One region of the Bradyrhizobium sp. UFLA05-89 genome, then DNA from elsewhere that is predicted to be linked to it. Evidence: predicted binding sites of a transcription regulator. Region 1 holds the regulator's gene; each other region holds the start of a gene.
What was found. The regulator HrcA, encoded in region 1, represses chaperone genes, less so after heat shock. The targets are predictions, from matches to a motif close to GTTAGCACTCNCNNNNNGNGAGTGCTAAC.

Region 1 (7,840 bases):
TCGTCCCCGGGATTGCGGTCGGGGTGGAATTTCATCGCCAGTTTGCGGAAGGACGATTTCAGGATGGAATCGTCGGCGTCGCGTTCGACTTCGAGGGTTTCGTAATAGCAGCGCTTGGTGGACATGTTGAACCCGGTCTAGTCGCAGTTCACGTCGGGGTGAAACAACGTCGCCACGCGACGATACGAGCGCCCTCGCGCCTTGCGGCAGAGGACTGCAAAGCAGCGTTCAGAATAGCGGCTGGGAGTTGATCGATCGTAACGGGGAGGCGCCCCGTTTGGCCCGGCGCGAAAGCCTCCCCCTGTCGGGGGAGGGCCGTCGCGTTATGGGTCCAAGCCATCCGCATCATGACCCTCGCGGGCTTTAAGCGGACTTCTTGTTGTTCTTGTCGTCGTCGACTTCGGTGAATTCCGCGTCGACGACGTCGTCCTTGGCAGCATCCTTCTTGGCGTCGGCCTCGGCCTGCTGCTTGTACATGGCTTCGCCGAGCTTCATCGAAGCCTGGGCCAGCGTGTTGGTCTTGGCCTTGATCGCCTCGGCATCATCGCCCTTCAGCGCTTCCTTGAGGTCGCTGACGGCATCCTCGATGGCGCGGCGCTCGGTCTCGGCAACCTTCGAACCGTGCTCGGCCAGCGCCTTCTCGGTGGAGTGCACCAGTGCGTCGGCATGGTTCTTCGCGTCGACCGCCTCGCGGCGCTGCTTGTCGGCCGCGGCATTGGCCTCGGCGTCCTTGACCATCTTGTCGATGTCGGCTTCCGACAGGCCGCCGGAGGCCTGGATGCGGATCTGCTGCTCCTTGCCCGTCGCCTTGTCCTTGGCCGACACGTTGACGATGCCGTTGGCGTCGATGTCGAAGGTCACCTCGATCTGCGGCATGCCGCGCGGGGCCGGCGGAATCCCCATCAGGTCGAACTGGCCGAGCATCTTGTTGTCGGCCGCCATCTCACGCTCGCCCTGGAAGACGCGGATGGTGACCGCGTTCTGGTTGTCCTCGGCGGTCGAGAACACCTGGCTCTTCTTGGTCGGGATCGTGGTGTTGCGGTCGATGATGCGGGTGAACACGCCGCCCAGCGTCTCGATGCCGAGCGACAGCGGGGTGACGTCGAGCAGCAGCACGTCCTTGACGTCGCCCTGGAGCACGCCGGCCTGGATCGCAGCGCCGATCGCGACGACTTCGTCGGGGTTGACGCCCTTGTGCGGCTCCTTGCCGAACAGCTGCTTCACGACTTCCTGGACCTTCGGCATGCGCGACATGCCGCCGACCAGAACGACTTCACCGATCTCACCGGCGGTGACGCCGGCATCCTTCAGCGCCTTGCGGCAGGGCTCGACGGTCTTCTGGATGAGGTCATCGACCAGCGCCTCGAACTTGGCGCGGGTGAGCTTCATGGTCAGATGCTTCGGCCCGGTCTGGTCCGCCGTGATGAACGGCAGGTTGATCTCGGTCTGCGTCGTCGAGGACAGCTCGATCTTGGCCTTTTCAGCGGCTTCCTTCAGACGCTGCAAGGCGAGCTTGTCGTTGCGCAGGTTGATGCCCTGCTCCTTCTGGAACTCGTCGGCGAGATAGCCAACGAGGCGCATGTCGAAATCCTCGCCGCCGAGGAAGGTGTCGCCGTTGGTCGACTTCACCTCGAACACGCCGTCGCCGATCTCGAGAATCGAAATATCGAACGTGCCGCCGCCGAGGTCGTACACGGCGATCGTGCCGGCCTTGGTCTTGTCCAGACCATAGGCTAGCGCAGCCGCGGTTGGCTCGTTGATGATGCGCAGCACTTCAAGGCCCGCGATCTTGCCGGCGTCCTTGGTCGCCTGGCGCTGGGCGTCGTTGAAGTAGGCAGGAACGGTGATGACGGCCTGGTCGACCTTCTGGCCGAGATGGGCTTCCGCGGTCTCCTTCATCTTCTGCAGGATGAACGCCGAGACCTGCGAGGGCGAGTAGGTCTGGCCGTCGGCCTCGACCCAGGCGTCGCCGTTGGAAGCCTTCACGATCTTGTACGGAACGAGCTTCTTGTCCTTCTCGACCATCGGGTCGTCGTAGCGGCGGCCAATGAGGCGCTTCACTGCGAAGAAGGTGCGCTCGGGATTGGTGACGGCCTGGCGCTTGGCAGGCTGGCCGACGAGGCGCTCACCGTCGTCCGTGACGGCGACGATCGAAGGCGTCGTGCGCATGCCTTCGGAATTCTCGATGACTTTGGCGTTCTTGCCATCCATTACGGCGACGCACGAATTCGTGGTGCCGAGGTCGATCCCAATGACCTTTCCCATGGTCCTGATATCCTTCTTTATTGCGGCAGGTTGGTTGGGCCCAGAAGGCACCCGATCCAAAACCCCCTAAGATCAAACATCCGCGATATTGCGATGGTTGAGGCTCATATAGGAGGGGGGGAGGGGCCCGCAAGGACCGAACGCAAGTTTCAGCCGCGAAAACATTGGGTTTTGGAAGATCATATCGGCCTTTGGAGGCCCTTGACGGTGAGGGTTTATTAACGGGTTCAGCGGTCAGCCGGACCATGCCCGGCGGTGCGCCCCACCCTGTTACGGCGCAGCCAAACCCGTTAAAAGTCCGGGCGGCCGGACAGCGCCGCCAGGGGCCACGCCCCGCGCGACAAAGGGGCCCGACGGCCCACCATCGAACGGCCTCAATGTGGACCAAGTAGACTAGCCATGAAATTGATACGCCCCCTCGCCGCGCTCGCCGTCCTCATTGCCTCCGCCGTTCCGGCCCTTGCGGCCGATGCCATCTTCCCGCCGGGCCTGCGCGTCGGCATGGTGCCGTTGATCGGTCTCTCCCAGGCCAAGACCTTTCCGGGCTTCGAGAGCGAGGACGGAGGCGTGAAGGTGCTGGTCACCGAGCTGCCGCCCGACGCCTATGGCGAGGTATCCAACGCCTTCAAGGCCAATCCCGGCGGCGCTGGCGGCATCAAGCCGGACAAGATCGAGACGCCGGCGGGCCTTGCCTATTACACCGTCGAGACCGGCAAGGCCGGCACGGCAACGGTGAAGCGCTATTCGATGATCGTGCCGGGCACCGGCTTCTCCGGCTATGTCGCCGTGCAGGTCCCCGAGAACGCCACCAAGATCTACTCGGACGACGCGGTGCGGCAGATGTTCGCCACCGCCGTCACGCGCAAGGAGGTGCCGGTCGACGAGCAGCTCGCGCAGATGCCGTTCAGGATCACCGATCTCGCCGACTTCAAGAACGTCCGCATGCTGTCGCCGGGCGCCAGCATCGTGCTCGCCGACGGCGACGAGACCACGGGCTTCGAGCCCAAGCCGTACATGATCATCGGCCTGATCGGTGCAACGCCGCAGCAGCCGGATGATCGCGCCCGCTTCGCGCAGGAGGCGGCGATGCAGATCCCCGGCATGCGCGAGTCCAGAATCACCATGTCCGAGCCGATCCGTGTCAACGGCCAGCCGGCCATCGAAACCCGGCTCGACGGCGTCAGCGGCAAGGACAAGACCCAGGTCACGGTGGTGCAGTGGATCCGCTTCGGCGGCGGCACGTCGCTGCGCATCATCGCCAGCGCCCCGCGCGACCAGTGGTCGGAGGCCTTCACGCGCTTCCGCGCGGTGCGCGACGGCATCCAGCCCAAAGGCTGACTGTCTCCACAATGGACAGTGCGCTCCCTCCCCCGCTCGCGGGGGAGGGTTGGGGAGAGGGTGTCTCCACAATCGAGAACCCCCAAGAGGATAGAGCCCTCACCCGGCGCCTTGCGCCGACCTCTCCCGCAGGCGGGAGAGGAGCACCGAGCCCTCGGCTCAAGCTCGATTTCTCACCAAAGCCGGCCGCATTTTCGAGCTTTTGTTCGTATACTAATGGAACTACGCTTTCCTTCCTGGTTCATCCTGGAGGGAAGACGTACGATACTGGATCGGCGCAAAGTACTCGCGGGCGTTTCCACTGTTGCTCTCGCGAGCCTCGTTTCAAGCAAGCTCTGGGCGGCGACGGCGATCAAGCCCGACGATGCCTCCGCGCTGCTCGTGATCGACGTGCAAAACTGCTTCCTGCCCGGTGGCAGCCTCGCCGTGAAGGAGGGCGAGCAGGTGGCGCCGATCATCAACAAGATCGCAAAAACGTTCGCCAATGTCGTGATGACGCAGGACTGGCACACGCCGGGGCACGTGTCGTTTGCCTCGGTCCATTCCGGCAAGAAGCCGTTCGAGACCATAGACCTGCCCTATGGCAAGCAGGTGCTGTGGCCCGACCATTGCGTGCAGGGCACCGACGGCGCGGCGCTGTCGAAGGATCTGTCGATCCCGCAGGCCGAGCTCATCATCCGCAAGGGTTTTCACAAGGACGTCGATAGCTACTCGGCTTTGCTGGAAGCCGACGGCAAGAGATCGACGGGCCTCGCCGCCTATCTGAAGTCGCGCAAGATCAAGCGCGTCTTCGTCGCAGGGCTAGCCACCGATTTCTGCGTCGCCTGGACCGCGCTCGACGCGCGCAAGGCCGGCTTCGAAGTCTATGTGGTGGAAGACGCCTGCCGCGGCATCGACAATCAGGGCTCGCTGGCCAAAGCGTGGGCCGACATGGCCAAGGCCGGCGTGAAGCGGATCCAGTCTGCGGATATCGCGGCCACGGCGTAAGCTATTTGACCCTCATGGTGAGGGGCGCGAAGCGCCGTCTCGAACCATGAAGGCCGAGCTGCAGCAGCGGGGCCTTCATCCTTCGAGACGCCGCGTTCCGCGGCTCCTCAGGATGAGGGTTCAGGTTTGTGTGCGTGGCGAAGCGCGGCTTACGCCGCGCCGTTCGACTCGTTGTTGTTGGCGGCGGCAGCGGCTTTCGCGCCGCCCTTGGCGACGCCGACCAGAGCCGGGCGCAGCACGCGTTCGCCAATGGTGTAGCCGGCCTGGACCACCTGAACCACCGTGCCCGACGGCACCGACGGATCGGGCACCTCGAACATCGCCTGCTGGAAGTTCGGATCGAACTTCTGGCCCGAGGGGTCGAACTTCTTCACGCCGTGCTTTTCCAGCGCGTTGAGCAGCGAGCGCTCGGTGAGCTCCACGCCCTCGATCAGCGCGGTCAGGCCGGGATCGGCATTGGCACGCGCCTCGGCCGGCACCGCATCGAGCGCACGCTGGAGGTTGTCGGCGATGTCGAGCACGTCGCGCGCAAAACCCGTGATGCCGTAGAGGCGCGCGTCGGCGACCTCCTTGGTGGTGCGCTTGCGTAAATTCTCCATCTCGGCCAGCGTCCGCAGCATGCGGTCGCGCGCCTCAGCGGCTTCCTTCTGCAAGACCTCGACCGAGCCGGGTTCCGGATCGTCGGGCATGATGTAGGGCTTCGACACCACGGGCTCGCCGGTCGGCGCAGTCGTGTCTTCGGGTTGCCGGTCTTGCTCGGTCATCGGCTGCCTTCTCGAACTCGTCTCAAGGGATTTTTCTCGCCGGGATATCGTGCTTTGCAGCGCGAAAATCAAGCACCCGTGATCAGGCGAAAACGGGCGTCAGCCACCCAGAAGGCGGCTGACGATACGGGCGGCATAGTCCACGGTCGGGATCACGCGGGCATAATTCAGCCGCGTCGGCCCGATCACGCCCAAGACGCCGACGATATGACCGGCGGCATCCCGATAGGGCGAGATGATCGTCGAGGAGCCCGACAGCGAGAACAGCTTGTTCTCCGAGCCGATGAAGATGCGCACGCCCTCCGCGGTCTCGGCGCGCCCGAGCAGGTCGATCACGCCGCGCTTGGTCTCGAGATCGTCGAACAGCAGCCGCACCCGCTCGAGATCCTCCAGCGCATGCAGGTCTTCGAGCAGATTGGCGTGGCCGCGCACGATGAGCTGGCGGTCCTCGTTCTCGCCGCCGGACCAGCTCGCGATGCCCGCCGCGATCACCTTCTGGGTGAGCTGGTCGAGCTCGGCTCGGGCCTGCCCGAGTGCGGTTTCCAGCTCCAGCCGCGCCTCGGCGAGGGTACGGCCGCGGATGCGGGCATTGAGGAAGTTTGACGCCTCGGTCAGCGCCGAGGACGGAACTCCGGGCGGCAGCGTCAGCACGCGGTTCTCGACCTGGCCATCCTCGCCGACCAGGATCACCAGCGCCCGCTCCGGTTCCAGGCGGACGAATTCGATATGCTTCAGCCGCGCATTGGACTTCGGCGTCAAGACTACGGCCGCGGCGCGGGTGAGGCCCGACAGCCGCGTCAGCGCCTCCTCCAGCGCCGCCTCGACCGACTGGGCGTGGCCGACGGTCGTGAGCTGGCTCTGGATCGATTGCCGCTCGGCCTCGTTGAGCTCGCCGACCTGCATCAGGGCATCGACGAAGAAGCGCAAGCCGAGTTCCGTCGGCAGCCGGCCGGCGGAGGTGTGCGGGGCGTAGATCAGGCCGAGCTGTTCCAGATCGGCCATGACGTTGCGCACCGAGGCCGGCGACAGCGGCAGCGCGATCAAGCGGGAAATATTGCGCGAGCCGACCGGCTCGCCGGTCGCCAGATAACTCTCGACGATTTGGCGAAAGATGTCGCGGGAACGCTCGTTGAGCTGGGCGAGGCCCGCGCGCGGCGCGATCAGATGAATCGGATCGTGATGGGCCACAGACGGTAACTCCTCTCAGATGCACATAATTTGTCCATCCAGAAGGCCCCTGACAAGCGCGTCTTTGGCCAATCCCCGGACGGCGTTTCGTTGCCCCCGGGGGAAAAGCCCTTGCCGGGCCCCCTTCCCCCTCCTACAAGCACCGCGAACAGCCTTTTCCCTGCGAGTTTTGGAGGATTTCCCATGCGGCCAAGCCGCCGTGCGCCCGACGAATTGCGCCCCGTGACGCTGGAGCGCGGCGTGGTCAAATATGCGGAAGGCTCCTGCCTGGTGAAATTCGGCGACACCCATGTGCTCGTCACCGCCACACTGGAGGAGCGCCTGCCGCCGTGGCTGAAGGGTCAGGGCCGCGGCTGGGTCACCGCCGAATACGGCATGCTGCCGCGTGCGACCTCGGAACGTACTCGCCGCGAGGCTTCTGCCGGCAAGCAGAGCGGCCGCACCGTCGAGATCCAGCGCCTGATCGGCCGCTCGCTTCGCACCATCGTCGATCTCGAAGCGCTCGGCGAGCGTCAGATCACGGTCGATTGCGACGTGCTCCAGGCCGACGGCGGCACGCGCACGGCCTCGATCACCGGCGCCTGGGTGGCGCTGGCCGATTGCATCAACTGGATGAAGACGCGCAACATGATCAACGCCAACGTGCTGCGCGACAACGTCGCCGCGATCTCCTGCGGCATCTATCAGGGCACACCGGTGCTGGATCTCGACTACGCCGAGGACTCCGAGGCCGAGACCGACGCCAATTTCGTCATGACGGGCGATGGCCGCATCATCGAGGTCCAGGGCACCGCGGAACGCGAGCCGTTTACGCAGGAGGAGTTCCTGTCGCTGATGGCGCTGGCCCGCAAGGGTGTCGCGCGTCTCGTGGACTTGCAGAAAATGGCGGTGGCGTAGTCAATAGGCCATGCACCGGCGAATCACAGGCAAGCTCATCATCGCGACCCATAATCCCGGCAAGCTTGCCGAGATGCGGGAGCTGCTGGCGCCGCACGGTGTCGAGGCGGTCTCGGCGGGCGAACTTGGCCTCGACGAGCCCGAGGAGACCGGCCACGACTTTCGCAGCAATGCCGCGATCAAGGCCATCGCCGCCGCGAAGGCAATGAGGCTTCCGGCCTTCGCCGATGATTCCGGCATCGTGGTCGACGCCCTCGACGGCGCACCGGGAATCTACAGTGCGCGCTGGGCGGGCCCGAAGAAGGATTTTGCCGCGGCGATGGCGCAGATCGAGCGCCTGTTGAGGGAGCGCGGCGCGACCGCGCCGGACAAGCGCAAAGCGCATTTCGTCTCCGCGCTCT
Region 2 (7,840 bases), on a different contig from region 1:
CGCTGCGCGTGAGCGCGGTCGCAACGTCTTCCGCATCGTGCGATGGATTGGCGAGCTGTGCCGTGTTGGCATAGGCGCCATTGCCGATGACCAGCGCCACCCGTGTCTCCGCCGATGCGGGACCCAGGCCAAGCCAGCAGGCGAGCAGGACGAAGTAAAACCTGCAAAGAGCACTCATGAATGCCCTCGGGGAAAACATCGAAAAATATCTTCCAGATTAACGCATGCTGGGCCGACATCAATGCCGACTCTGTGAAGCCGATCACAGTCGCCCGAGATTTGCGCGGGCAAGGACCGCCGACCAGTTGCTGGATGGCTGAGATCGGCCGCATCGACTCCATACATAGGAGGCCGTGCGTGACTGGTGAAATGGATTCCGGGCTCGCGTCGAGCGCCCCGGAATGACAACCCCAAACAAAAACCCCGGCATCGCTGCCGGGGTTTCGCATTTCGTGGTTTGCCTGAAACGGCTGGATCAGAAGTCCATGCCGCCCATGCCGCCGCCCGGGGGCATGGCGGGGCCGGCCGCGGCCTTCTTCGGCAGCTCGGCGACCATGGCCTCTGTGGTGATCAGCAGCGCCGCCACGGAGGAGGCGTTCTGGATCGCGGTGCGCACGACCTTGGTCGGGTCGATGATGCCCTTGGTGACGAGGTTGCCGTACTCGCCGGTCTGCGAGTCGAAGCCGTAGGCGTACTGATCCTTCTCGAGGATCTTGCCGACGATCACCGAGCCGTCTTCACCGGCGTTGATCGCGATCTGGCGAGCGGGCCAGGACAGCGCCTTGCGCACGATCTCGACGCCGGTCTTCTGGTCGTCGTTCTTGGTGCGAAGGTTCTTGAGCTGCTCGGTGGCACGGAGCAGGGCGACGCCGCCGCCCGGAACGATGCCTTCCTCGACCGCCGCGCGGGTCGCATGCATCGCGTCATCAACGCGATCCTTGCGCTCCTTGACCTCGACCTCGGTCGCGCCGCCGACGCGGATCACCGCGACGCCGCCCGCGAGCTTGGCGAGACGCTCCTGGAGTTTCTCGCGGTCGTAGTCCGAGGTGGTCTCCTCGATCTGCGCCTTGATCTGGGCCACGCGCGCCTCGATGTCGGCCTTCTTGCCGGCGCCGTTGACGATCGTGGTGTTCTCCTTGTCGATCATCACCTTCTTGGCGCGACCGAGCATGTTGAGCGTGACGTTCTCGAGCTTGATGCCGAGATCTTCCGAGATCGCCTGGCCGCCGGTCAGGATCGCGATGTCCTGCAGCATGGCCTTGCGGCGATCGCCGAAGCCCGGAGCCTTGACGGCCGCGACCTTCAGGCCGCCGCGCAGACGGTTCACGACGAGCGTGGCGAGCGCCTCGCCCTCGACGTCCTCGGCGACGATGATCAGCGGCTTGCCGGTCTGCACCACGGCCTCGAGCAGCGGCAGCAGCTCGTTCAGCGAGGAGAGCTTCTTCTCGTTGATGAGGATGTAGGCGTCGTCCATTTCAACGCGCATCTTGTCGGCGTTGGTGACGAAGTAGGGCGAGATGTAGCCGCGGTCGAATTGCATGCCCTCGACGACGTCGAGCTCGGTCTCGAGCGACTTCGCTTCCTCGACGGTGATGACACCCTCGTTGCCGACCTTCTTCATGGCGTCGGCGAGGAACTTGCCGATCTCCGCGTCGCCGTTGGCCGAAATCGTGCCGACCTGGGCGATCTCTTCGTTGGAGGTGACCTTCTTGGAGTTCTTCTGGAGGTCCGCGACGACGGCGTCGACGGCGAGGTCGATACCGCGCTTGAGGTCCATCGGGTTCATGCCGGCGGCAACCGCCTTGGCGCCTTCACGGACGATCGCAGCCGCGAGCACGGTCGCGGTGGTGGTGCCGTCACCGGCCGCATCAGCGGACTTGGAGGCGACTTCGCGCACCATCTGGGCGCCCATGTTCTCGAACTTGTCGTCGAGCTCGATCTCCTTGGCGACGGTGACGCCGTCCTTGGTGATGCGGGGGGCGCCGAACGACTTGTCGAGGACGACGTTGCGGCCCTTCGGGCCGAGCGTGACCTTCACGGCGTTGGCGAGGATGTCGACGCCGCGCAGCATGCGGTCGCGGGCGTCAACGCCGAATTTCACTTCTTTGGCTGACATATTGGTTTCCCTGAGTTGTCTTGGTCTCATCTCACCCTTGGCGAGGCGCCCGGCAGGCGCTCCTCAGGGGTGAGCGGTGCGAGCGGTTGAATTAGGCGGCCTTCTTCTTCGAAGCGGGAGCTTCGAGCACGCCCATGATGTCGCTTTCCTTCATGATCAACAGGTCCTGGCCGTCGATCTTGACCTCGGTGCCCGACCACTTGCCGAACAGCACGCGGTCGCCGACCTGGACGTCGATCGGGATCAGCTTGCCGCTCTCGTCGCGGCCGCCGGGGCCGACGGCGATCACTTCGCCCTGGGAGGGCTTTTCCTTGGCCGTATCGGGAATGATGATGCCGCCAGCGGTCTTCTCTTCTGCGTCGATGCGCTTGACCACGACGCGGTCGTGAAGCGGACGGAATTTCATGCAGTCCTCCTAAGCATTTGCACGAGATGGAGATTTTTGGGTTGTTAGCAGTCGATGCCCACGAGTGCTACGCAGGCGAAATGGAGATAGGACAGGTTTTTTACGGGAGCAAGGGCTTCTAGCAGAAAAATCAGCACTCAGAAGGCCTGTCTGCCAAAATCATTTTCCATCGTTAACCGGGCCCGCCCGGCTATTAGCAGGCATCGCGATCTGCTGCTAAAGCATTGAATTTCAACAACTTGTCAAACTTTTGGGCTTGAGATCGGTTGGCAGTATGCGTCACATTTCTCTCATGTGAGCGCATCTCCACCGGGTGGCTCTTTGGGGCAGTCCGAGTAAGCCACCCCTTGAATATGCGCTCCTGCAAAGGAGGCTGGCATGGGCTTGCGGGTTGGGGGTGTTTCCGACGACTTCCGGAGACAATTGCTGGGTTACGGGCTGACGACGGCGCAGATTCTGTATCGGATGCCGGATCATCCCTCGCTGCTCCAGACCTACATCTGGCAGAACTACGATCTGTTCCCGAAATTCCCGGCGCTGACGGATTTCCTCGCCTTCTGGGAGGAGAAGCTCGACGGTCCGCTCTATTCGGTGACGGTGGCGCACTCCAAGCTGATCAAGCCCGCCGAACTGCGCGCGGTCGACGGCGTGTTCAGGCTGAACTGAACGGCGCCGCAGAGTTGTAGGTCGGAGCTGTAGGGTGTGCAAAGGCGCGAATGCGCCGTGCCCACCATCACTCCGCGGTTGCGCTCGTGAGCGGTGGGCACGCTTCGCTTTGCTCACCCTACGATTTCGAAATTCTGTGCTAGCTTTTGCCTCCAGAACAAGAACGGGAGGAGACAATGGCCAAGCGGAAGGTGACCTCGCGCAGCGCGGCGCAATCAGCGGTGAAAAAGAAGTGGCACGGCCACAAGGTCGCCGCGCGGTCGTCAGCACGCAAAGCGGTGAAGACGAAAGCTCGCACAACGCCAGCCAAAACGCGCACCCGGCCCAAGCAGCACATCGCCGTCAGCCATCATCGTGAGGAGGATTTCAAAGCCGACGGCCTGCGCGCCTACGCGCAGTACCGCGATCTCGGCATTGCTGCGGCAACGCACGGTCTCGTCCAAGCCCACGTCATCCGCCTGCTGCCGCCTTGCAATCCGGCCGAGGTGTCAAAGCTCCACTATCACGACGTCGAATTCCAGATGGTCTACGTGCTCAAGGGCTGGGTGAAGACCTACCTGGACGGCCAGGGCGAGACGCTGATGAAGCAAGGCAGCGCCTGGACCCAGCCGCCGAAGATCAAGCACATGATCCTCGACTATTCCGACGACGTCGAACTGCTGGAGATCATCCTGCCGGCCGAGTTCAAGACGGTCGAGATCACGGCGTAAGCGTGCTAGGAATTCCGCCGTCATTGCGAGCGAAGCGAAGCAATCCAGAAATGTCTCCGCGGATGCACTCTGGATCGGTTCGTCGCGGAGCCTGTCATCCGGCCCGCCGGAGGCGGGACCGGGTGGCTCCGCGCAATGACGGTGCCTACGTCAACACCCCCACGATCGCGCCTATCAAACACGTCGTCAGCGTCCCCGACACGATCGACTTCAGCCCGAGCGCGTTGATCTCATCGCGCCGGTCCGGAGCCATGACGCCGAGGCCGCCGATCATGATGCCGAGGCTCGCGAAATTGGCGAAGCCGCACATCGCGTAGAGCATGATCAGGCGCGAGCGCGCATCGAGTGCGTCGGGGGCGAGCTTTGACAGATCGACATAGGCGATCAGCTCGTTGAGCACCGTCTTGGTGCCCATCAGGCTGCCGGCCGTGACGGCCTGATCCCACGGCAGCCCCATCAGCCAGCATACCGGCGCCATCACGAGTCCGAGCAATCGTTGCAGCGAGATTGCGGTGCCGCCGATGTTCGGCAGCAGCCCGAGCACCGCGTTGACCAGATAAACCAGCGCCACCAGCACGATCAGCATGGCGACGATGTTGAGCAGCAACTCGAGCCCTGCGGAGGTGCCCTTGACGATCGCATCCATCGTGCCGGAGGCGTGCATGTCAGGGTCTTCCAGCGAGCCACCGGTGAGCCGGTCGCTGGTCTCCGGCACCATGATCAGGCTGATCAGGATCGCCGCCGGCGCGCCGAGCACCGAGGCGATGACGAAATGCGCGGCCGCATCCGGGATCAGCGGCGCAAGCAGCGTCGCGTAGAGCACCAGCACCGTGCCGGCAATGCCGGCCATGCCGCCGGTCATCACCAGGAACAATTCGCTGCGGGTCATCTGCACCAGGTACGGCCGCACGAACAGCGGCGCTTCCACCATGCCGAGGAAGATGTTCGCCGCGGTCGACAGTCCGACCGCGCCGCCGACGCCCAGGGTGCGCTCGAGCAACCACGCCATGCCGCGAACGATCGGGGGCAGCACGCGCCAATAGAACAGCAGCGTCGTCAGCACGCTCATCACCAGCACGATCGGCAGCGCCTGGAAGGCAAGGATGAAATCGGCACCGGGTGCCTTGAGGTCGTAGGGCAGGGGGCCGCCGCCGACATAGCCGAACACGAACGACGTGCCGGCGCGCGAGGCCGCCGAAATCGCGCCGACCGCGTCGTTGATGGCGCCGAAGGCATGCGCGACGAACGGCAGCTTGAGCAGGACGATCGCAGTGAGGAAGGTGACGACGAGGCTGATTCCCGCCTGACGCAGCGAGACCGCGCGACGGTTCTCCGCCAGCGCCCAGGCGATCAACAGCAATGCGAAAATGCCGAGTGCTGATTGCAGTCGCAGCATGATGTCCCCAATCCCGCAATGATTATGGCAGCCGGGCCGATGCAAAGGCAATGCCGGGGCGCACCGGGCTCGACCGGCTGTTGACAAGACTTCCGGCCTCAGTCACGGCTCAGCGTCAACACCATTCGCGCGCGGCCACGGGCCTCGCCGAAAGAGAGCAGCTTCAAGAGCAGCCAATGTCCGCGAACCCGCCGGTCAGTGCCGGCGAACTCCTCAAGCACCCGCCATTCCTGTTTTTTCTGCTCTCGCGCAGCCTGTCGCGCTTTTCCAGCCAGATCGCGGCGGTCGCGATCGGTTGGCAAATCTACGATCTCACGGGAAGCGCCTTCGCGCTGGGCATGGTCGGGCTGGTGCAGTTCCTCCCCACAGCGCTGCTGGTGTTCGTCGCAGGCCACGCCGCCGACCGCTTCGAGCGCAAGCGCGTCGTCCAGCTCTGCCAGCTCGCGGAAGCCGCGACCGCGCTCTATCTCGCCGCGACCACCTATCTTGGCGCCATCGGCGAGGTGCAGATCTTCGTCGCCACCTTCGCGCTCGGCATCGCCGGCGCGTTCGAAAGTCCGACCACCGCGGCGCTGCTGCCGTTGATCGCACCGCAGGGCTCGCTCCAGCGGGCAACTGCGATTGCCAGCGGCGCGGCGCAGGTCGCGACCATCACCGGGCCGGCGCTCGGCGGCTTCGCCTACGCGGTCGCGCCGCACTTCGCCTATGGCGTGATGGTGGTGTTCTGGATTCTTGGCATGATCTTCACGGGCATGATCCAGCCGGGCCCGCAGGCGATCGCCAAGGACGCCGCGGACGACGACATCTACGCGGGCGTCCGCTTCATCCGCGGCAATCCGGCGATCCTCGGCACTATCTCGCTCGACCTGTTCGCGGTGCTGTTTGGCGGCGTCACCGCGCTGTTGCCGATCTATGCCCGCGATATTCTCCAGACCGGCCCTCTTGGTCTCGGCGTCCTGCGCGCCGCGCCTGCGGTCGGTGCGCTCTTGATGACCATGGTGCTGGCGCGCCATGCCATTTCGCGCCACGTCGGCATCAGGATGTTTCAGGCCGTGATCGTGTTCGGCATCGCCACCGTGGTGTTTGCGCTGTCGCAGTGGATGTGGCTGTCGGTGCTGGCGCTCGCGGTGTTGGGCGCCGCCGATACGATCAGTGTCGTGATCCGTTTCTCGCTGGTGCAGCTCTCGACGCCAGACGAGATGCGTGGCCGCGTCGGCGCGGTCAACTTCCTTTTCATCAACGCCTCGAACCAGCTCGGGCAGTTCGAGAGCGGGCTCACTGCGGCGCTGTTCGGCGCCATGCCGGCCGCCGTGCTGGGCGGCATCGGCACCATCGCGGTCGCGCTGTTGTGGATGAAGCTGTTTCCGGGCCTGCGAAAGGTGGAGCGGCTGGAGTAAAATAATACCTCTGGCGGCGGCCACGCCTACTGTGCATGGGGTTGTTTTTCGTTTTTTTTGGGCAGAGCCCGACGCTCTCCCCGCAAGCGGGGAGAGCGAAAGAACTTAGCCGCGCCCCACGAACGGCATCTTGGTCGCCATGACCGTCATGAACAGCACGTTGGCGTCCAGCGGCAGGCCGGCCATGTAGGCGACGGCATCGCCGACCGCCTTCGCGTCCATTCGCGGCTCGTGCTTCATCGTGCCATCGGGCTGCATCACGCCGGGGCCGGCGACCATGCGGTCGGTCATGGGGGTTGCGGCATTGCCGATGTCGACCTGGCCGACGGCGATGTCGTAGGCGCGGCCGTCGAGGTTGCTGGCCCTGGTGAGGCCCGTGATCGCGTGCTTGGTCGAGGTGTAGGCGGCCGAGAACGGCCGCGGCGCGTGCGCGGAGATCGAGCCGTTGTTGATGATGCGGCCGCCGCGCGGGTTCTGGTCCTTCATGATGCGGAAGGCGTGCTGGGTGCAGAGGAATGGGCCGGTGAGGTTGGTGTTCACCACCGCCTGCCACTGCTCGAGGCTGAGATCCTCGAAGTTCACCGGAGGGGCGCCCATGCCGGCATTGTTGAAGAGCACATCGAGGCGCCCATAGGTCTCCGAGACCTTGGCGAACAGCGCGGCGATCGAGCCGGGATTGGTCATATCGGCGGAGACGCAGAGGCTCTTTCCGGCAGGTCCAAGCTTTGCGGTGTCCTCAAGCATCTCGAGCCGGCGGCCGGCCAGCACCACGGTGAAACCGGCGTTCATCAGCGCCAGTGCGGCTGCGCGTCCGACACCGGTGCCGGCGCCGGTCACCACTGCGATCTTTTTCGCTTCGCTCATCGTTTCCTGCCTTTTCTTCTCTGTCAGGTTTTGGATTCTTTGTCGTTCTTGTAGGGCGGCCGCGGAATGTTTTGATGCGCCGCGCGTAAGGCCGCCGACCAGCGCGAGCGCAGGTCGTGGAAATAGGGCTCGCCCGCCTCGATGCGATGGTTGAGATCGGCCTCGCAGACATCCGTGCGTGCGACCAGAACGTCGATCGGGAGCCCCACGCCGAGGTTGGAACGCATGGTCGAATCCATCGAGATCAGGCCGGTCTTCAGTGCCTCATAGAGCTCGACGTCGTAA
Region 3 (7,840 bases), on a different contig from region 1:
GGTGTGCGCGGCGGCCGCGGTGGTGCTGATGGCGGGCGCAAGCCACGCCGAGGACGGCTTTCCCTTCGGATCCGAGATGACGCTCGAAGCCTTGCCGCAGCAGGGCTCGAAGCGCATTCCCAACATCGAGATCGGCGACAATGGCGAGGTGGTGTTGGAGCTCTGGTGCAAGGGCGGCAAAGGTCAGTTCTCGGTCGCCGGCAACACGGTGATCTTCGTACCCGGCCAGATCCAGGACCGTTCCTGTCCGCCGGCCAAGGCCCAGGCCGATGACGACCTCGTCGCGGCGCTCGCCAGCGTCGAGACCTGGAAGCGCCAGGGTGACTTTCTCACGCTGATCGGCCCCAAGCCGCTGCGCTTCCGGATGAACGGGAATTAAACCAACTCGCTGTCGTGCCCCGGCTCGACCGGGGCACCCAGTACGCCGCGGCCCATCGATTCAATCACGACCGCCTCGGCGTACTGGATCGCCCGGTCAAGCCGGGCGATGACCAAGAGTTGGTGTACGGACTACTTCCACACCGACTTGTCGGCGTCCCAGCGCTGGCCCTTCAATTCCTTCGTCAGCGCCTCGATCGCGCCGTTGTCGTCGGTCTGATCGCCCTCTTCATCGGTGCCGGCTTCATCCGACAGGTTGAGCTTGGCGCCGGTGCTCTCGTCGGCCGTTGTGATCGCGGGGCTGCCGACCCAGAGCAGGAGGCGGTCGCTGCTGCCGGGCTTGTCGGTCGAGACCAGGCCCGCGACCTCGATCGTATCGGTGAGCTCGAGCGCTGGGAAATCCTGGTTCGGCCGCTTCAAGACGACCTTGAGCTTGCCGGTGACGGGGTCGAAGCTTTGCGAGACGGTTTTTGCCGTCAGCGTCCTCGCCAGCACGTTGGCGACGGTGCCGGCGAGCCGGTCCCGGCTGATCTTGTCGCCGTCGCGCCAGTCGGCGGCGGCGAAGCGGATGGTGCGGTCCATCTCCATCATGCCGGCGGTCCAGCCCACTGCGGTGACGCCCGGCATCGCCTTGAACTTGGCGAGCAGCGCAGCTGCCCGTTCCGGATCGACCGACATGTTGATGGTCTGCTCGCCGGCGCGCAGCGCGTCGCAGCCGACCGACAGGCTTGCCAGCGTCACCTCGACATCCTGGCCCTTCAGGCTCTTCAGGAAGTCGGTCGCCGCCTCTAACTTGACCTTGACCGCGATCGCTTCCGGCGAGACCTCGGTGAAATCCTTCGGCTGTGGCGTGATGCCGTCGTCGGAGGTCTGGTTGTCCAGAAACTCCTTCTCGCTGAGATCGGAATTGTCGGGCGAGGCGACCTCGGTCACGTTGCCGCCGATCGAGATCTGGCCACGGAATTCGAAGGTATCGCTGGTCGGCTTGCGCGTCAGCTTGACGGTGACCGGCGCCTTGTCGCCGAGACTCTGCGTCGTGCCCGACAAGAGCTGGCCGGCGACCGTGAGGTTGACGACGAAGCGGTCCTTGCGGTCGGAATTCTTCGCTGCGGGATAGCAGACGTCGAGCACGGCCGCGGTGACCGTCTTGCCCTGGCGGGTCTCCTTCAGGATCACATCGGCATTGCCGTCCATGAGCCCGTCGATCGAGGTGAAATAGCGCGTCTCGGTTCCACTGGGCGCGGCGGCCTTTGGCGACAGCTTCATCTGGGCGGACGCGACCTCAGGCGAAACTGCAAGCAATGCCGCCAAAAAACCAATCGAGCAGAACGAAAGCGCGCGCATCGACGAAACCCTCAAGAGATCAGAATCGGCGCCACCGTAGTGGGTTTTGGCCGGAGGTTGAATCGGAAAGCGCAGGCCATTCTGGGCAAAAAAGAAGGCCGCCCGGAGGCGGCCTTCGCGCGATTTTTTTGCTGCGACGGGCTCAGAAGCCCATGCCGCCGCCGGCCGGCATCGCGGGGGCTGCTTCCTTCTTCGGCAGCTCGGCGACCATGGCTTCGGTGGTCACCAGCAGGCCGGCCACGGAGGAGGCGTCCTGAAGCGCGGTGCGCACCACCTTGGCGGGGTCGATGATGCCCTTCTCGACCAGGTCGACGTACTGCTCGGTCTGGGCGTCGAAGCCGAAGGTCTCGGACTTGTTCTCCAGGATCTTGCCGACGACGACCGAGCCTTCGAGGCCGGCGTTCTCGGAGATCTGGCGGACCGGGGCTTCGAGCGCCTTCAGCACGATGTTGATGCCGGCCTGCACGTCGGCATTGGCGTTGGTGAGACGGCCCACCGCCTTCTTGGCGCGGAGCAGCGCGACGCCGCCGCCGGGGACGATGCCTTCCTGCACGGCCGCGCGGGTGGCGTTGAGCGCGTCCTCGACGCGGTCCTTCTTCTCCTTGACCTCGATCTCGGTCGCGCCGCCGACGCGGATCACCGCGACGCCGCCGGCGAGCTTGGCCAGACGCTCCTGGAGCTTTTCACGGTCGTAGTCCGAGGTGGTTTCCTCGATCTGGGCCTTGATCTGGCCGACGCGGGCCTCGATGTCCGGCTTCTTGCCGGCGCCGTTGACGATCGTGGTGTTCTCCTTGTCGATCACGACCTTCTTGGCGCGGCCGAGCATCTTCACCGTGACGTTCTCGAGCTTGATGCCAAGCTCTTCGGAGATCAGCTGGCCGCCGGTGAGGATCGCGAGGTCCTCGAGCATGGCCTTGCGGCGATCACCGAAGCCCGGGGCCTTGACGGCGGCAACCTTCAGGCCGCCGCGGAGACGGTTCACGACCAGCGTGGCCAACGCCTCACCCTCGACGTCCTCTGCGATGATGACGAGCGGCTTGCCGGACTGCACCACGGCTTCCAGCACCGGCAGCATGGCCTGCAGGCCCGAGAGCTTCTTCTCGTGCAAGAGGATGTAGGCGTCCTCGAGCTCGGCGGTCATCTTCTCGGCGTTGGTGACGAAGTAGGGCGACAGATAGCCGCGGTCGAACTTCATGCCCTCGACGATGTCGACTTCGGTGTCGAGCGACTTGTTCTCCTCGACGGTGATGACGCCCTCGTTGCCGACCTTCTGCATCGCCTGCGCGATCATCTTGCCGATGGCGGCATCGCCATTGGCCGAGATGGTGCCGACCTGGGCGACCTCGGACGAGGCGGCGACGGGCTTGGCGCGCTTCTCGATGTCCTTGATGACAGCCGCAACCGCGGTGTCGATGCCGCGCTTGAGGTCCATCGGGTTCATGCCGGCGGCAACCGCCTTGGCGCCTTCGCGCACGATGGCCTGAGCCAGCACGGTCGCGGTGGTGGTGCCGTCGCCAGCAAGGTCGTTGGTCTTGGAGGCGACCTCACGCACCATCTGGGCGCCCATGTTCTCGAACTTGTCCTCGAGCTCGATCTCCTTGGCGACGGTGACGCCGTCCTTGGTGATGCGGGGCGCGCCGAAGCTCTTCTCGATGACGACGTTGCGGCCCTTCGGGCCGAGCGTCACCTTGACGGCGTTGGCGAGAATGTCGACGCCGCGCAGCATGCGTTCGCGCGCGTCTCCGGAAAACTTGACGTCCTTGGCAGCCATTTTTTGCTCCTGGCATGATGTGGAAATGGGCCGCGCACCCTAATCGTCATTGCCGGGCTTGACCCGGCAATCCATCATCTTTCGAAGCAGGATGGATGCCCGGCTCAAGCCCGGGCATGACAAGAGGGAAGCGCGGCGGCGTTTGAAGGGACGTTGTGGCCTTAGGCCAGCACGCCCATGATGTCCGACTCCTTCATGATCAGGAGATCTTCATTGTCGATCTTGACCTCGGTGCCCGACCACTTGCCGAACAGCACGCGGTCGCCGACCTTGAGGTCGATCGGGATCAGCTTGCCCGCCTCGTCGCGGCCGCCGAGGCCGACGGCGACGATTTCGCCCTGGGACGGCTTCTCCTTGGCGGTGTCGGGAATGATGATGCCGCCCTTGGTCTTTTCCTCGGCATCGATACGTTTGACCACGACACGGTCATGCAGCGGACGAAATTTGGACTTAGCCATGACGTTTCCCTTTGGAAGCTCGCTTCGGAAGCGACGGAACTAGGAGAGGGGCCTGCGCCCCCGTCCGACCTCCGGATCGAATGCCGGGATCGAACGGCGCGCTTTAGCAATCGGGCTTCCCGAGTGCTAATAGTGCGCCCGGAAATATGGCTTGGCCGCGATCCTGTCAAGCAAAGGGTGGTTAAGCCATTGGTGAGACGGATATAGGATGTTGACGATCGAAACGAATTGGGGACGCTGGCGTATTCTACGACGTCATTGCCCCGGCAGCGGTTTTGCGCTTGGCTGCGGGAGGGGGCTGTCAGGCTCGTGTTTGGGGGGCGCTTTGCTCGGGGGAATGCCATGATCAGTTCAGCTCACGCGCGGACGGTTGCCAAGCTGGGCGCCGCCGCAGCCTTGGCGCTGCTGCTGGGTGCATGTGGCGGCGGCATGAGCCTGCCGTCGTTCTCATCGTCCTCGCCGGCGCCGGAGGCCGAGCCCGGCACTGGGCCGGAAATGCCGGCGTCGATCCGCGCCGACGAGATCGTCGGCCGCTGGGGCCTTGCCTCGTTCCAGAACCCGTCCGACCGCGCCCGCACCGAGGCTGCGGCCCGCGCGCAGTGCAAGAATCCCTATGTGATCGGCGCCGGATCGAGCGGCGGCGTGATCATGCACCTGGCCGACCAGGCGACGCCGCAGGAGCTGCGGCTGAAGGGCTCACCAAGCGGCAAGAACTATATCGGACCGGCCGGACCGACTCCCGGCGAGCAGGACCGCGAGATCGTCTCCTTCGACGGCCGCGTCATGGTCACCCGATTCATCGACAAGGACGCCGCCACCCGCTACGGCAACATGGTCTACGTCCGCTGCGCGCCGCGGGCGTGATCGAGATCGAGCCAAGCTTGTGATGCACCCTCTCCCGTGTGGGAGAGGGTAGCTTCGTGTGCGCAGGGCGAGGCGAAGAGACTGCGTCTTCCGCACGACCTCGCAGCCATCAGACCCATCCGCAGTGCCTCCGCTTGATGCCGTCAAGCCGCTCCAATGCCGATGTCACGACGTCTTCGGTCAGGCCGATATCACGGCGCAGCCAATCGGACATCGGATACGTCTCGACGCGTCCGTGCTCAGGTCTGCATGAAAGGCGTTGCCATGCGGCCGTCAGGGCGCGGAGCCACCGACGATTCCCCATAGGCGGATTTTTCCAACCTCCGCGCGATCTCGCTATCGAGCGCGGCGGCGAGTTCGCTTCCGACCTCGACCATCGGCAGGCGCACCTCCGGACTGTCGATGAGGCCGCATCGCCACAGCCAGTACTTTGCCGGCGCCGGACTCGGCTCGGCGAACAACAGCCGCGTCAACTCCGAAACCTCCTGCCAGCGCGCGAGCGCGGTGTCGGCATTGCCGCGCTTCAGCTCGGTATGAATCGCAGCAAAGGTTGCGGTCTCGATGTGGGCGGAGAGCAAGATGGCGCCATCCGCGCCGTCGCTCAGCGCTTCATGAGTGTGCGCGTCCTCGCCGGTCAGCACACGAAAGTGGTCCGGCTTGTCGCGGAGCAGCGCGATCGATTGCTCGCGGTTCGCGGAGCAATCCTTCAGGCCAACGATGTTCGGATGCTCGGCAAGGCGGAGCAGCGTCTGGTTGGTGAGATTGACCGAGGTGCGATAGGGAATGTTGTAGAGCACGATCGGCCAGGCAGCGTGATCGGCGAGCGCCTCGAAATGCGCACATAGGCCGCGCTGCGATGGCCGCAGGTAGTAGGGGCTCGCGATCAGATAACCGTCGATCGGCCAGTCCGCGGTTTCATCCAGGCTTTCCTTCAGCCGCGCGGTGTCCGCGCCGGAGAGGCCAAGAACGATCGGAACGCTGCGACGTTGCGCGGCGAGCTCCTCGCGCACGGTTGCGACGAGGCGCTCGAGCTCGGCGCCCTTCAGCGTCATGCCTTCACCGGAGGTCGCGCCGAGGATGAAGCCGTCGATGGCCTCGCACGCGTAGTGTCGCGCGAGCTGCCGGAGCGAGCGCTCGTCGAGATGGCCGTCGCGAAACGGCGTCACCAGAGGCAGCCAGAGGCCCTGCAATCGTTGTCTTAGGTCGGTCATGTTCCATCTCCTTCAGTTGAGGTCTGAGACGGAGGCACATGAAAAAACCCCGTCCAGACGGCGGGGTTTTTCGGGATCGCGACGACGAGAAGGTCTAGCGCGCGCAAATATCCCTTGGCCCCGGGTGGGGGGCTTTTTTCGAGGCGATCGCCTTCGAGAGGATTGCGCACGAATTCGTGATCATGGTGCGCAAATGATGCGTGGGATATGTGGAACTGTCAATACACGCGGAAAGCGAAGACCAAATTGGCAGAAAAAAAGCCGGACCCGAAGGGCCCGGCTTAGGTATTGGCCACGTGAGGCCGACACAATCACCTTCCAAGAGGGATTACTGAACTCCCGCGCCACTGGAGGAGGGGGACAAATGCGCAACGCGAAGGCTCAGCGTGCAAACAGTATGGGCTTGCCGAGCGCCCTGCAGCAACAGCCGAGGTCGCATGTCAGTCATGCGGAAATCAGGACGGCCAGCGTTGCGCCTTGCTCACCACGAAGTCGCGGAACACCTGCACGCGCGCGACCGTCTTCAACTCCTCGGGATAGACGAAATACGTATCGAGTTGAATCGAGTCCGATTCGCCGAACAGCTGCACGAGACGGCTGTTTTCTTCGACGAGATAATCCGGCAGCGCCGCAATCCCGAGGCCCTGCTGACACGCGCGCACGAGACCGAGGATGTTGTTGACCTTGAAGTAAGCCTCGCGCGGGCCCGAACCGTTACGCGCAGCTTCGACAAGCCAGTTGCGGTTCTGCAAATGCGGGGCGAAGTTGCCGTCGCTGAGCGTGATGATGCGGTGGGAGTCGAGCTCCTCCAGCGTACGCGGCGTACCGAAGCGCTTGATGTATTCCGGCGAGCAATAGGCGTGGAAGCCCATCGCAAAAAGCTTGCGCTGGATGAGATCCGGCTGCGTCGGCTTGCGGGTGCGGATCGCAACGTCAGCCTCGCGCATCGACAGGTCGAGCTCCTCGTCGGTGACGATCAGGGAGATGCGGATCTCCGGATAGAGCGAGGTGAACTCACCGAGCCGCGGGATCAGCCAGTTGATGCCGACGCCGGGCGTGGTCGTGATCTTGAGGTCGCCGCTCGGCCGCTCGCGGCTGTCGGTCAGTTTCGCGCGCGCCGCCTGGAGCTGCATGAACACGTCATGCGCGGTGCGGAACAACAGGTCGCCCTGCTCGGTGAGGATCAGGCCGCGGGCATGGCGGTGGAAGAGCGAGACCGAGAGCTCCTGCTCCAGCGCCGAGACCTGGCGTGACACCGCCGACTGCGACAGGCCGAGCTGCTCGCCCGCATGCGTGAAGCTGCCCGCTTCCGCTGCCGCGTGAAAGACCTTCAGCTTGTCCCAGTCCATATCGGTAAATCCGTCGCGTGTTCGAGGCATGGTCGTTATTCCGCTGCCGCGCGCTCGCTGGCGCGCAGGGCCAAGAAACGTTCGGCTTCGAGTGCGGCCATGCAGCCGAGGCCTGCGGCCGTGACGGCCTGGCGATAGGTTTCATCGGCGACGTCGCCGGCCGCGAACAGGCCGGGCACCGAGGTGGCGGTCGAGTTCGGGGCGACCTCGACATAGCCCGACGGTTTGAGTTTCACCTGGCCCTTCACGAGCTCGGTCGCCGGCGCGTGGCCGATGGCGATGAAGATGCCGTCGGCCTTCAGTTCCGTGAGCGCGCCGGTCTTGACGTTCTTCAGACGGACATGCGTGACCTTGTTCGGGTTCTCGGTGCCGCAGATCTCGTCGACAGCCGAGTCCCAGACCACCTTGATCTTCGGGTGCTTGAACAGACGCTCCTGCAGGATGCGCTCGGCGCGGAAGTGGTCG

Region 2: groES (co-chaperone GroES) is a predicted target of HrcA. The motif match lies at 2,566-2,594, and genes of this name have one in related genera.
Region 3: SO139_RS14390 (co-chaperone GroES) is a predicted target of HrcA. The motif match lies at 4,054-4,082, and genes of this name have one in related genera.

What each region holds. Positions count from the first base shown of each region.
Region 1 covers NZ_JBANBA010000114.1:11,228-19,067, reverse strand. The annotation lists gene dnaJ (molecular chaperone DnaJ) at 1-125, opposite strand, end outside; gene dnaK (molecular chaperone DnaK) at 364-2,265, opposite strand; gene SO139_RS37605 (hypothetical protein) at 2,665-3,603, shown strand; gene pncA (bifunctional nicotinamidase/pyrazinamidase) at 3,868-4,590, shown strand; gene grpE (nucleotide exchange factor GrpE) at 4,740-5,354, opposite strand; gene hrcA (heat-inducible transcriptional repressor HrcA) at 5,454-6,542, opposite strand; gene rph (ribonuclease PH) at 6,726-7,439, shown strand; gene rdgB (RdgB/HAM1 family non-canonical purine NTP pyrophosphatase) at 7,450-7,840, shown strand, end outside.
Region 2 covers NZ_JBANBA010000005.1:154,665-162,504, forward strand. The annotation lists gene SO139_RS04845 (caspase family protein) at 1-178, opposite strand, end outside; gene groL (chaperonin GroEL) at 476-2,116, opposite strand; gene groES (co-chaperone GroES) at 2,208-2,522, opposite strand; gene SO139_RS04860 (usg protein) at 2,901-3,188, shown strand; gene SO139_RS04865 (cupin domain-containing protein) at 3,365-3,898, shown strand; gene SO139_RS04870 (NupC/NupG family nucleoside CNT transporter) at 4,044-5,294, opposite strand; gene SO139_RS04875 (MFS transporter) at 5,471-6,691, shown strand; gene SO139_RS04880 (SDR family oxidoreductase) at 6,797-7,555, opposite strand; gene SO139_RS04885 (proteasome-type protease) at 7,579-7,840, opposite strand, start outside.
Region 3 covers NZ_JBANBA010000022.1:29,883-37,722, reverse strand. The annotation lists gene SO139_RS14405 (META domain-containing protein) at 1-379, shown strand, start outside; gene SO139_RS14400 (hypothetical protein) at 511-1,722, opposite strand; gene groL (chaperonin GroEL) at 1,865-3,493, opposite strand; gene SO139_RS14390 (co-chaperone GroES) at 3,655-3,951, opposite strand; gene SO139_RS14385 (hypothetical protein) at 4,294-4,815, shown strand; gene dapA (4-hydroxy-tetrahydrodipicolinate synthase) at 5,055-6,026, opposite strand; gene SO139_RS14375 (LysR family transcriptional regulator) at 6,482-7,405, opposite strand; gene trxB (thioredoxin-disulfide reductase) at 7,411-7,840, opposite strand, start outside.